Neobacillus sp. PS2-9: one gene and its partner. The protein of the gene in region 2 interacts with the protein of the main gene of each other region in a pairwise test. Links are inferred from orthologs where the notes say so. Each region holds a gene or a part of one and is shown on either strand. Other genes may lie near its edges.

The links. Proteins that work in one complex are often made in the same cells at the same time.
Region 1: the proteins of RCG25_RS01055 (region 2) and rpe interact in binary tests that used the Escherichia coli proteins (3 or more experiments, as listed by UniProt). The link is inferred for Neobacillus sp. PS2-9 from one-to-one orthologs.

Annotation. Positions count from the first base shown.
Region 1 is NZ_CP133269.1:3,600,122-3,605,548, forward strand. What follows is about bases 1,982-4,913. They hold rpe (ribulose-phosphate 3-epimerase), read right to left. Parts: upstream 3,804-4,913; coding sequence 3,159-3,803; downstream 1,982-3,158. Other genes in these bases: spoVM (stage V sporulation protein SpoVM), read right to left, coding at 2,078-2,161; RCG25_RS18090 (thiamine diphosphokinase), read right to left, coding at 2,266-2,913; rsgA (ribosome small subunit-dependent GTPase A), read right to left, coding at 3,805-4,686; pknB (Stk1 family PASTA domain-containing Ser/Thr kinase), read right to left, coding at 4,785-4,913. Also shown: RCG25_RS18070 (DAK2 domain-containing protein), read right to left, coding at 1-995; RCG25_RS18075 (Asp23/Gls24 family envelope stress response protein), read right to left, coding at 1,034-1,396; rpmB (50S ribosomal protein L28), read left to right, coding at 1,688-1,876; more of pknB, read right to left, coding at 4,914-5,427. UniProt on the Escherichia coli protein: Catalyzes the reversible epimerization of D-ribulose 5-phosphate to D-xylulose 5-phosphate.
Region 2 is NZ_CP133269.1:215,440-223,536, reverse strand. Bases 2,124-5,055 are described here. They hold RCG25_RS01055 (PfkB family carbohydrate kinase), read right to left. Parts: upstream 4,042-5,055; coding sequence 3,205-4,041; downstream 2,124-3,204. Other genes in these bases: RCG25_RS01050 (SIS domain-containing protein), read right to left, coding at 4,111-5,055; RCG25_RS01060 (SIS domain-containing protein), read left to right, coding at 2,125-3,111. Also shown: RCG25_RS01070 (GntR family transcriptional regulator), read right to left, coding at 219-938; RCG25_RS01065 (sugar phosphate isomerase/epimerase family protein), read right to left, coding at 1,076-1,912; more of RCG25_RS01050, read right to left, coding at 5,056-5,124; RCG25_RS01045 (carbohydrate ABC transporter permease), read right to left, coding at 5,234-6,145; RCG25_RS01040 (carbohydrate ABC transporter permease), read right to left, coding at 6,157-7,032; RCG25_RS01035 (ABC transporter substrate-binding protein), read right to left, coding at 7,131-8,097. UniProt on the Escherichia coli protein: Catalyzes the ATP-dependent phosphorylation of fructoselysine to fructoselysine 6-phosphate. Functions in a fructoselysine degradation pathway that allows E.coli to grow on fructoselysine or psicoselysine.

The sequences.
Region 1 (5,427 bases), 3.4 Mb from region 2 along the record:
GAATCTTTTGCTGTATGGGATTCACCTACAATATTAGAATGCTGCTGACGCATGTTTTCTATTTTCATGTTAATTAAATTTCCATACTTTTGTCCGTAGGTTAATACTTCACCAGGCTGCTCAGAATGAATATGCACTTTTACTACATCTTCATCAGCAATCACCAACAAAGAATCACCTAACTTACTTAGATCGTTACGGAAATCGCCTTCATCAAATGGATGCTTAGTCACCTTATCAGCTTCAAACCTTACCATGAATTCTGTACAATATCCAAATTCAATATCCGCTGTATTCATATGACTCTGGACACTTTTATGATGCTCAGCATTAACCATTTCGTTCATTGAAGGAGTAATAGGAGATTCAGGAAGCTCTTCACCCTTTAAAACTGCAAGGAAGCCTTCGTAAACGAAAACAAGTCCTTGTCCGCCACTATCTACCACACCTACTTCTTTTAATACGGGTAGTAAATCAGGCGTACGCTTTAATGAAGCCTTTGCTTCTTTCACCACTTCTTCCATGATCATAATAATATCATTGGATTTTTGGGCAACTTGCACACCCTTCTTAGCCGAATCCTTCGCAACTGTTAGGATCGTTCCTTCTACAGGCTTCATTACCGCTTTATAAGCTGTTTCTACGCCTGCGTCTAATGCTTGCGCAAAATCTTTCGCGGAAATCTCAGCTTTCGATTCAACCGCTTTAGAAAAGCCGCGGAATAATTGGGAAAGAATAACTCCTGAATTTCCACGTGCTCCCATTAGCAACCCTTTTGAAAGGGAAACTCCAACTTTACCAATATGTTCCTGAACATTATTTCTTACTTCCTTCGCCCCGGAGGTCATTGATAAGTTCATATTTGTTCCAGTATCACCGTCGGGCACAGGAAAAACGTTCAAAGCATCAACCATTTTAGCATTTGCTGCCAAATGATTTGCACCTTGAATTACCATTTCGGCAAAACGTTTTCCATCTAATGCTGTTATTGACACAAAATTTTCCTCCTCTACTTGCGGTTCGCAGTACGAACTTACGGATTCGTTACTCGAACTCCCTGAACGTAAATATTTACCGAGTCAACGGCAAGTCCAACTGTCTTATCGAGGGTATATTTAACCTTTGATTGCACGTTGTGGGCAATTTCGGAAATCTTCGTTCCATAGCTAACAATAATGTACATATCAATATGTAATGCCTCATTTTCCTGGCGCACAATTACGCCTCGAGTAAAGTTTTCTTTTCGTAGTATTTCCGTAATCCCATCTTTAATTTGATTTTTAGAGGCCATACCGACGATACCATAGCATTCGATAGCTGCTCCTCCGGCAATGGTAGCGATTACTTCGTTTGAAATATCAATTTGTCCGTACTTAGTTTTTAATTCGATGGACATGAATCGTTCCCCCTTTGGAAAATTGCTCCTTGACTACAGTCATTTTACTATAGTCAACCCAATATTGAAAGTCATACTTGCCTGTATAATATAAGAGCATTTAATTAATACCTATGTCAAGGTTTTTTTCTTGAAAGGTTTATATACAACTATTGCATTCAATTGGGTTGTGTGATAAATTATTAAGGTATCTCAAGACTAGAAAATTTGGTTAGTCAATTTTCTATATCCAGATGAGCATCTAAAAGATAGCTGTATAAAGCCTTTTGGTAGTTAAGGAGGGAAATCATTATGCCACGTAAATGTGTAGTCACTGGAAAGAAAACAACAACTGGTAACGCACGTTCACACGCTATGAACGCAAACAAGCGTACATGGGGTGCTAACCTACAAAAAGTACGTATTCTTGTTGATGGAAAGCCTAAGCGTGTTTGGGTTTCTGCAAGAGCGTTAAGATCAGGTAAAGTAGAACGCGTATAATAAAGGACCTGAGCATCCTATCTTTGGATGCTCTTTCTTTTTGCCCAAAAAGGATTTACTAAGTATTTGAACAAAAAAGTACAAATGTACTCCATTCTTTTATTATTCCCAATTAAGAAAATAAAAAGCACCCAGACGAGGCGGGTGCCAAAAAAAGGGTATTAATTAAAAACGATACCATTCTTGTACTTTTATATATTTCTATTCATTCTTTTTAAATGCCCCAATCATCGCTCGGACTAGTCCGCCTAAAAATTTTGGCAGTTTAATTGTATAAAATTTCATACTGTCCCTCCTCACAAATCTCCCTGCTTATTTAATCTCACTTTTTTCGTACGCCCTAACAGTTTATTCTAACGAACGAAATCAGTACCTAATAGTTTTGCCTATTAATCGTGACTTCTTATCACTATTAATATGCCTTCGGAAAATGAAAAAGTACCATAATCACTAATAAGTTCATTACTAATACATAGTGTCGACCCAAGTGAAATATGCCGGTTTTTCAATGGGAATTTAAAGCCTTCCAGTGTGAGATTACTAACTTCAAGGGTTAACGGTACAAATGAAATGTATTTTTGTCCTTTCCTTTTTTCAATGGTATAGCTTCCTGGATCACTTAAAAAAACCGTGTTAAAGCGGTCGATCACGGTCACATGAGCGGGGTTTTTTGCTCTTAAAGGGTTTAACAAAAGATGGACATTGGCCAATAAATGGTCTAATCTTCCCCCGGTTGCCCCAAATAATCGGACAATAGCTGGTTTTTGCTCTAATGCCCAGTTAAGGGCAAGTTCCATGTCAGTTTCGTCTTTCTCTGGTTTAAATTTCTTAAGTTCAGAAACCTGTCCTTCAATGAAGTTCCATTCTTCCTGTGATACAGAATCAAAGTCTCCAAATGCTATGGTTGGTTTGATGTTTTTTCTTAATAAATGATATACTCCGCGGTCTACTCCAATCCAAATGCTGTTTTCTTCTATATATTCTGTTAAGTCCGGGAGCAGGTCTTCTGGACCTCCCGCTAGTATGTTAATAATCATTACAAGTCCCCTTTTTTATGGCTTTGTTAAACTTGTCTGTTGATTTCCGTTCCAGGCGCGAGCGGTTCGTGGGCGTTTCGGCGAGCCTCCTCGGCGCTTACGCCTGCGGGGTCTCCCCTGAACCGTACTCCCACAGGAGTCTTCGCGCCTTCCACTCCAATCAACAGGATATAAAATTTTCAATGTTCCTTAACACAGCCTTTTTCAATAAGGAAAGAGGCTGACTGCGTGTCAACCTCTTCTTTCTAGCCTCTTATTAATGAAATTGCTTTTGCATAGTCAGGTTGATTATATACAGCTGATCCTGCAACAAGGACAGTTGCCCCTGCTTCAATGCAATCCTTTGCTGTTTCAGGGTTGACACCGCCATCAATTTCGATTTCGATATCTACCCCTTTTTGCTCAGCTAACGCTTTTACTTTTTTGATTTTGGGAAGAACCTCAGGGATGAATGTTTGTCCCCCAAACCCTGGATTGACTGACATTAATAACACCATATCAATGTCACCAATAATATGTTGGATGGTCTCAACTGGGGTCGCTGGATTTAAGACCACCCCTGCCTTAATTCCACATGCTTTAATACTCTGAATGGTCCGGTGGAGATGACGACATGCTTCCACATGAACAGTTATATAATCAGCTCCCGCTTTAGCAAACGCTTCTATATACTGATCAGGATTTTCAATCATTAAATGAACATCAAGCGGCAATTTTGTGACTGGACGAATAGCTTCCACTATAAGTGGACCAATTGTGATATTGGGTACAAAATGACCATCCATGACATCAATATGAATGTAGTCAGCTCCTCCTTTCTCAACAGCTAAAACCTCTTCTCCTAATTTAGAAAAATCTGCTGAAAGAATTGAGGGTGCTATTTTCACCATGTTAGTACCTCGGCTTTCTATCTTTTATTTCTTGGAGGAAGTCCACATAATGTTGATACCGGTAACCCGGTATTTCACCTGATTCAACTCCCGATTTTACTCCACATTTAGGCTCAGTCACATGCAAACATCCTCTAAACTTACAATTCTCACTGGCTCTTTGTATCTCCGGAAAACAAAAAGTTAACTCTTCTGCTTCAATGTTTGTAAATTCTAATGAGCTAAATCCTGGTGTATCTGCAATGAGACCTTGGCCAATTTGAATGAGTTCAACATGTCTTGTTGTATGCTTCCCTCGGCCTAGATGGGATGATATATCATTTGTTTTTAGTTCTAAATCAGGTCTCAGTACATTTAATAAGGAAGACTTTCCTACTCCCGATTGACCTGCAAAAACAGAAATTTTATTCTCCACATGTGGATTTAACAATTCAATCCCCATTTCTGTTTCTGATGATGTAAGAATGACCTCATAACCAGCTTTCCGATAGTGTTCTGCGAATTCAGATATCACTTGTTTTTGCGCTTCATTTGTTAAATCCATTTTTGTAATACAGATTAGTGGTTCGATGTGATTATACTCAACTAAAACTAGAAACCTATCCAATAGTACTGTACTAAAGTCAGGTTCAACAGCCGAAAACACAAGAATAGCCTGATCAACATTGGCAATGGGTGGTCGCACCAATTCATTTTTGCGCTCTTTCACTTCTAAAATGTATCCTTCTAAATCATTTTCCGCTTGAAAAACGACCTCATCTCCCACAAGTGGGGTAATCTTGTTTTTCCGAAAGACGCCTCTTCCCCTACACTGGATCAGTCTTTCATTCTGAAGAACATAATAAAAACCACTTAATGCTTTAACAATTTTTCCTTCAGGCATAGCTACACTCCTTGCCTCTCATTCTAAACAAATCGTTAGGCTTCCCTTTAAAATCTGTACGAGCGCATTCATTTTTATACAGGCAGATTTAGCTACATTTATTCCACATCTGAGTAGTTTTTATTTTCATCAATAATAACTTTTGAATCACGAATGACCTTGTAGCCGGCTTTCTTCCCGTACGGAATCATCAATTTAATTTGTTTCTTTGTATTTTCCGTAATATAGAAGGTCTCTGCAGGTTCTGTCATACTATGATTCATATCCTCAATCAAGATCGTAACAAGCTGCTTCTGACCGGGCTCTCCTGGAACTGCTGGCTCAAACGGAATATCTAGTTCAATGATAACCTCTTTTGGTGGTTTATCTTCTTTCCCTTTTGATATCACGACCGTCACCTTGTCTCCCTTTTTCAACTCGGTTCCTGGTTCAGGTGATTGGGACATAACCATACCTGCAGGGATATTATCATCATATTTTTCTTGTGAAGCATCAAGGGTTAATCCTACTAGAGCCGCATAATCTTGCGCACCTTTTAAATTGTATTGTGTTAAATCCTTTAATACAATTTTTTCTGGCCCCTTACTTACTTCAAACTCTAATTCAGTTTCCTCAGGAACAACCTTTTCGCCACCTGAAGGATTCTGACTTATGATGGTTCCAGGCTCACTATCATCGTGTTTCTCGATTTTTTTAATATCTTTGAAATTATAATTATCCAACAAACGAATGACATCTTCA
Region 2 (8,097 bases):
GCGCCTTCCACTCCAATCAACAGGTTATAAAAATCAACATTGTTCTTGCCAATATAAAAAGCCGAGATTCTTATAAGAAACCTCGGCTTTCTATATTAGGTTTTATTCAACTTGCCTGTTGATTTCCGCACCAACAAACATTGTGTCAAATCAACAATGAACTAATAACAGTTAGACATCAAAGCGCTTTCAATATATCAGCCTAAAATAAAATGAAACTATTGCTTCAAGATAAATTTATAACTGTCACCTAAAATATACTGTTTTCCTCTATGCACAGGCCGGTCGTTTTCATCGATGACCGTTGTATCCATGTAAAAGAGGGGTTCTCCACTTGCGATATTAAGAAGCTGCATTTCTTCATCGCCTGCCCTGACAATCTCTAACGAAAGTTCGCTTGAACCGGATGGTTTTACGCCCAGCTTTTCTTCCAATATCCTATAGACAGAACCCTCTAAATTTTCATTCAATAAAGAGTGATATTCTTTATAGGAAAAATAGTTGTTTTCAATCATTATTGGGGAATCACCGGCATATCGTACTCTTTGGATAAATAACAGCGCGTCACCATCATCAAGCTGAAGCATTTTTTTATCCTTTGATGTTGGTTGGATAATTTCCGTTTTAATGACTTTACTGCTTGCTTCCAATCCGTTTGCTTTACAAGCATCACTAAAGCTTAAAAAATGGACAATTTTCCTTTCAATTTTCCTTTTGTTAACAAAAGTCCCCTTGCCCTGCTTTTTTACAAGATAGCCTTCTTCAACCAAGTCGACAATGGCTTTTCTTACCGTAATCCTACTAATTTTATGTTCTTCACTTAACTCTAATTCAGTTGGAATTTTATCTCCAAATTTCAGTTCACCATTTATGATTGAACTGCGAATAGACTCCTTTAACTGGATATATAAAGGAATTTGATCATCCTGTTTTAACATCTGTTTCACCTGCCCCTATTACAGTATTTTGATCGAATGATGGACCATATTCCCTAAATCACTTTAAGCAGCCATGCTTCTTTATCATCGATATTAATAAGTATATATAATTTCATTTAAGCTATCAATTTTGTTTTTTACCTATCAATCACACGTGATAAGACCTCCAACGATCTTTCAATGGCAGCATCCGGAGCTTGCACATATTGATAGGATGTATATTCCAATGTCAGGAAGCCTTTATAGCCAATTTCACTCAGTTGATCCATGTATTTCTGTAAAGGAAGCACACCATCTCCCCAGACAAGATGGCCTTCCGGTTTCCCGTCAATAAAATGAATATGAACCAAGTCATCATTTAATAGGTTATGATAATCAAGAAAATCTTCGTTTGCTAGCGCCATAGGAATGGTATCAATCATCCCTTTTAGATAAGGGCTGCCCACTTCATCTAATATTGCTTTTAACGACTTAGCATCGTTAACCAAATTTGACTCTACTCTTGTTAATGGTTCAAACGCAAGGATTACATCTAATTTAGCTACTACACTGGTTAGTCTCTCCAAAGAATCTATTGTTCTTTTCCATGCTTCAAGTCTGTCTTCATTTTCATAGCCCCACCCTGGAGTAACCAACATCATAGGCGCCTCTAATTCTTTCGCTGCTTCAGCTGATTTGATAAAGTATTGAATACTATTTTCACGGATTCTTTTCTCTTTTGCTGCAAGATTAATTGGGTACACACACTGCTCCGGTGTAAAGCACACCACCGATAAATCTCTTCTATCTATTTCTTTTTTTACCCTTCGAATATCGTGGAGACTCATTTCTTCTACATAAAAATGAGGAGAAGCACCCCATAATTCAATATTTTTAAAATCATAACGAACCATTGCGTCTAAAAAGTATTCCAATGGATAGTGCTTGTAATGAAAATTCATTCCTGTGATTTGATCTCTCGTAATCTTGGACACCCAACCGCACCCTTCCTCTTGTTTAATTAGCAAAATATTCAAAATTAATATAACATTATATTATGTTTTAAGTCAATGTAACACAAATTGAATCTTACTAATAATTAATTTAATGTTCAAAAAACATTGACAATTAATAAATGGAGGGTTAGTATAATGTTATATAATGTATTATTATATTTTAAACTAAATGTTCTAAGGAGGAAAAATGAATGGTAAATTCACAAGTAGTTGTAGACCCACAGGTTCAAACTGTATTAGATGCTCTGAAAGGCCGTACGATTAACCATGTTTATTTTGTTGCATGTGGCGGTTCTTCTGCTATTATGTATCCAAACAAGTACATTATGGATCGTGAGGCAAAAAACATTACTTCAGATGTTTACAGTTCAAATGAATTCATTCATCGCAACCCTAGAAAACTTGGCGAAAATTCACTTGTTGTCTTATGCTCAATGTCAGGTACTACTCCTGAAACCGTAAAAGCAGCAGAATTTGCTCGTCAAAAAGGAGCATTGACAGTTGGTTTTACTAACCAGCCAACTTCCCCGCTTGCCCAAGAAAGTGAATTTGTTGTGAAATACGAATGGGGCGCTGAATCCATTGCATTTAATACAAATTTAGGTTTACTTTATCAACTAACTTTTGGTGCATTAAACGTATTAGAAGGAAACGATAAGTTTGACAAGGTGGCCAACAGTTTAACCAATCTACAAGCTGTATTTGAAAAATCAGCTAAGCAATACGAAAGTCAAGCTCAACAATTCGGCCAACAATACAAAGATGAAAAAGTCATATATACAATGGCTAGTGGCGCAAACTATGGAATTGCTTATTCCTACGCCATTTGTATTCTAATGGAAATGCAATGGATCCACTCAAATGCCATACACGCCGGTGAATATTTCCACGGTCCATTCGAGATTATCGATAAAGATGTACCCTTTATTATCCTGCTTGGATTGGATGAGACTCGTCCATTAGATGAAAGAGCTTTAGATTTTTCGAAAAAATATGGTGAAAAATTGGTCGTTTTGGATGCTAAGGATCTTGATTTAACTGGCATTCACGAAGATTTACAAGGCTATCTTGCACCGCTAGTACTAAATCATATCCTCCGTAAATATGCAGAACAACTGGCAGATGCCCGTAATCATCCGTTATCAAAAAGACGATATATGTGGAAGGTCGAATATTAAACCTTTGAAAGCTCTTGAGTTTAGACTCAAGGGCTTTACTTATATACCGTAAAAAGACCAGCCCCTACGGACCGGCCTCTTCATGGAAGTAGTTTAGCTAATCGTAATCTTGCTCTCCCTCTTCTTGCCATGGCCGAATGCACCGAAGCGTCCGCATGTCTCAGATGCGGCGGCGGCCCCCTTTTGCATTGCTACCTTGGCATCACCATGCTGTACATACTCCTTTAAGAACACAGCCACAAACGTATCGCCTGCACCAAGTGTATCGACAACGTCGGTCTGGACAATTCCTTGTTCATAGACCTGATGGGAATCGGAGAACAACGATCCTTCAGAACCCCTCGTTAGAATAACATTTGGCGTCCCTGCAACATGAACCTTCCTTATAAACGCTTCACATTCTTCTTTGGTGAAATCGCCTCCAGAGAAAATTGCATATTTTATATGCGGGCAGACCCGTTCTAAATAGTCATCATCATACCTGGTTGAAAAATCGAATGAAATATCAATATGCTTTTTCAATTCTGACAGTTCTGTTTCAATATGGCTGAATACGCTTGTATGCAACAGAGAAAAATTGCTGATAAGTCCCAGCTCGGACTCAGTAAAATTTAATTTCACTTGCTTTTGAATGCCGCCCTTGTTCGACCCTACAAACTTGCGATCCCCGTGCTCATCCAACGTGACAACTGCCTCACCGGACGGACCAAACATTTTGCGCACGTGCGATACATCTATGTTCTCAAGTTTTAACGAGTTAACGATATGCTCTCCTTCCTCATCATTCCCGACAATCCCGATATATGATACGTTCTCCACGCCATACCGTTTCCAAAATACAGCTACATTCACGGCATTTCCGCCCGGAAACATCTCGCCACGATCATCATAATAATCTACTACATTATCTCCAACCGCAATTAATCTCATATTCAAATCCTCCCATTCGTTGAATAAGAGAAAGATACAATATACAATTGTATCTTTCTCACAGCTATATTAATAAGCCACTGTACGATAATATCTTCTAATCTCTAACGAGTGATTTCGTTTGTCCTCTAAATGCACGCTGAGTCTTTGCAGCTGCGTAGATGTAACAATTGGTGATAAATATTTTCTAAACTCTTTGCTAATTCCCTCTAACTCGTAATCCCCAGTATCAAGAACGGTCAATTTCTTTGTATACTTCTCTGCAAAGCGCTCAACACGTTCCATCAGCGGGCGCGTTTCATCTTCACCCTTAAATAAAATAACACTTGTATCTTTTTCGACTATTTCCAATGTACCATGGAAGAATTCCGCTGCATGGATGGATTTTGTCTTGATCCACTGCATTTCCTCTAATACACACATCGCATAGGAGTAAGCGCGGCCCCAAGTACTGCCGGAACCAACCACCAAATGATAAGGCTCATCTTTATATGCACGCGCAAACGCTTCTGCTCTAGCTTCGAACTGTTCCTTTACCTCGATTAACTTTTCAGGAAGAGCTTCTAACTGGGAAGCAAATGCTTCATAGTTAGGAAAATCTCCATTTTTATTCATCAATTTAAAAATGAGTAAATAAAGAACTAACTGATTGGAATCGCTGGCAAAATCATTTTCCGCAAAATTCACTAATGGAAAATCTACTGTATCAGCAAGCGGCTTATTGTATTCACCTGTTAAACCGATTGTAGTTGCTCCTCTATCTTTACAATATTTCGCAGCTGCTACCGTCTCCTCTGTTGTACCGGATAGAGAAGATAGAATCACAAGTGAATCCTTCGTAAATTGTTTATGATTTTGTAGCGCAAATTCCGCTGCAATCTCAGCATAAGCTGGAATCGTCGATGTCGAGTTAATCATATATTCAAATGGATAAAAGGTTGCCACTGCCCCGCCTGATCCAATTAAGAAAATATTTTTATACCCTTTTTCGTAAACCTTATCCACAACTTTCTCAATTTCCTCTCTTAGACCCACTGCTCCTCCAGTTACTTGTAGATATTTTTCTCTGCTAAAATTTAGCATTACTTCCACTCCCTATCATTTTAGTGTAATACGTTATAATACGTTATATATAGTATACGTTTATTTACTTTTACCGTCAATGAACGTAAAGGGGAAACACTCCCCCCATTTATCCCTTTACGCTTCCATCCGCCAAACCGCGAACAAAGTATTTCTGCATGAAAATAAAGATCATAATAAGCGGCAGTGCTGAAATAACCAAACCAGCCATTAAAACTCCCCAGTTTGTATTAAGCGCATCTTTAAAGACTAATAAACCTGAAGTAATTGGCTTTACCTCTTCCGTTTGAATAAAGAGAATCGAAAATAAAAACTCATTCCACGCATAATAAGCGGTTAAAATGACGCCCGTAAATATGATCGGTTTACTCATTGGTATAAATATTCTTGCAAAAACATCCAAACTTGTCGCCCCGTCCAGATATGCTGATTCTTCCAACTCTTTTGGAATCGATAAGAAAAAGGACCGTATTAATAGAACGGTTAATGGAATCCGATAAGCAGTAAACGTTAAAATCAGGGCCCAATACGTATCAAAAATTCCGATCTTTTGAACTAATTCATAAAGAGGGATTAAACTGCTTTGCGGTGAAAACATCAGGCCGGCTGAAACGAAAAGCAGCAGGAATTTTCCGCCTTTGAGTTGATAACGAGTCAAACCGAAGGCACAGGCTGCACTGATTAAAACCGTCAAAATACATGTACCTCCCGTGATAATCAAGCTGTTGACGAAGTAGCTTGAAACCCCTTGTTCCCATGCGGTCGTATAGTTTGAAAAGAGCCATTCTTTTGGAAGCCCCCAGCTGTCATTAAAAATCTCGGCTGTATTTTTGAAGGAATTAATAACCATCCAAAATAACGGATAAGCAATCGTAACAAAGTAGAGGGTCAGGAAAAGAAAGATTAGCCCGACTGTTATCGATAAGCCTGGTTTTCTTTTGGAATTCTTCAAGTTTGTATTTGGAAACTTTAAGACCTTTCCTTCTTGACTAACCATTTGAGAATCTCCATGTGATTCCATCGGCTTCATCTTTACTCCTCCCCTGTTTTTAAGAACTTATTTTGGATAAAATAGAAAATTAGTGTAATACCCAGAATCACATTGGCAATCGCTGAGGCAAATCCAGGTTCATTATCGATAAACGCCTTCTGATATAGATATGTACTAAACACCTGTGATGAGTTGCTAGGACCACCAGCAGTTAATACATACACTTCACTGAACACCAAGAATGAGCCTGTTACCGTATAGATTAATAAAACAAACGTCATTTCTTTTACCTGAGGAACCGTAATGCTAAAGAATGTCCGGATTTTCCCTGCACCATCGATGGTAGCTGCTTCATATAATTCCCCAGGAACTTTTTGAACAGCCAACACATACAACATAACGGTATAACCTATACTTTGCCATTGGGAAACGGCGATGACTGCAAAAATAGACGTTTTTGGGTTCCCAAGCCACCCTTCAGTCCATGCATCTAAACCTATCAATCTTAGAAAGCTATTTAGTAAGCCCACATCAGGATTATAAATAAAGCTAAAGAGGATCCCAATGACAGTCATCGAAATGAGAACCGGGATAAAAAAGGTTGTTCGGAAGAAGGTGGAAAATCTCCTGAATATCTTATCTTCTAATATCGCTGCAATCACTAATCCAAGCCCAACCTGGAGGATAACGGAGATAATGGCGTATAGGAGATTGTTCTTAAGAACCGTAAAGAAGACGGGATCTTTAATCAAGCGGGTATAATTATCTAGTGAAACAAAGCTTCTATCTAATGTAAATGGATTCCATTCATAAAATCCATTCATGATATTTCGAACCAAAGGATAATATACAAATAGGGCCAGCATCAATAAGGCAGGTGCCATATAAATAAGCGGGACTATTCTAGTTCTTCGCATCTATACCCCTCCCATTACCAACATCTATTAAAATGTCGGTTTAATAGGACTCTAGTATTCCTACAAACCGACGTATTAATAGAATTCATTTTACTTTATTACTTTACTTGTTTTGCTGCATCTTGCACGGCTTTCATGATTTGTTCAGGCTTCATAGTGCCGCCAATCATAGCTTGAACTCCATCGCCATAAGGCTTAAAAATACGAGTATCTAATGCGCTATCTGTCCAGATAAGCATATCTGGCTGTTCTTTGATTAAATCCATCGCTTTCACTTCTTGTTCTGTTGCGGTATTCGCATTAACCGCTCCTTCAACTGTACTTGGCATACCAGTATCCTTTGCCAATTTTTCTCCGTTAGCTTTAGAAGTTAGAAACTTCAAGAACTCAACTGCTTCTTTCGGGTGGGCAGATTTACTGTGAACCATAAATCCTTCAGGGGCCCCGATTAAGCCTCCTTGATCGCCTTTACCGCCTTCGATGGTTGGTACTTTAAAGGAATCCCATTTAAATGTTGCATCTTTCATATAAGTAATTTCCTGTGTTTCTAGGAACATAATTGCTGCTTTTCCGCCAAGGAATAAGTTTCTTGCTTCATCATGCGCAGTCGCATTTGGATTTTCATTAAAGAAAGGTCGTAATTCATCAAGCTTCTTTAAAGACTCAACATAGCTAGGATCCGTGAACTCCGCTCCCTTGTAGCTTAAATCTTTTGCTAACACATCCTGCGGTACAATTCTCTGATTTAAAGCTGTTACATAGTGAGCAGCCGCCCAAGGCGATTTATTTCCTAAAATGATAGGCGTTGCTCCGCTCTTTTTAATCGTTTTAAGAACAGTGATAAATTCATCCCATGTAGCAGGTGCTTTTAAGCCTAATTTATCAAACACATCTTTGTTGTAGAGGAATAATTTACTGTCGGTAAATAGTGGAACACCATAGGTTTTGTCATCTTTTTGGAAGAATTTCACCTGTGATGCTATTAAATTGTCTGACCAAGCTTTGTCTTCTTGGTAGTATTTTGAAAGGTCTAAAGCTACGCCATCACGGATAAACTTCTGGCCA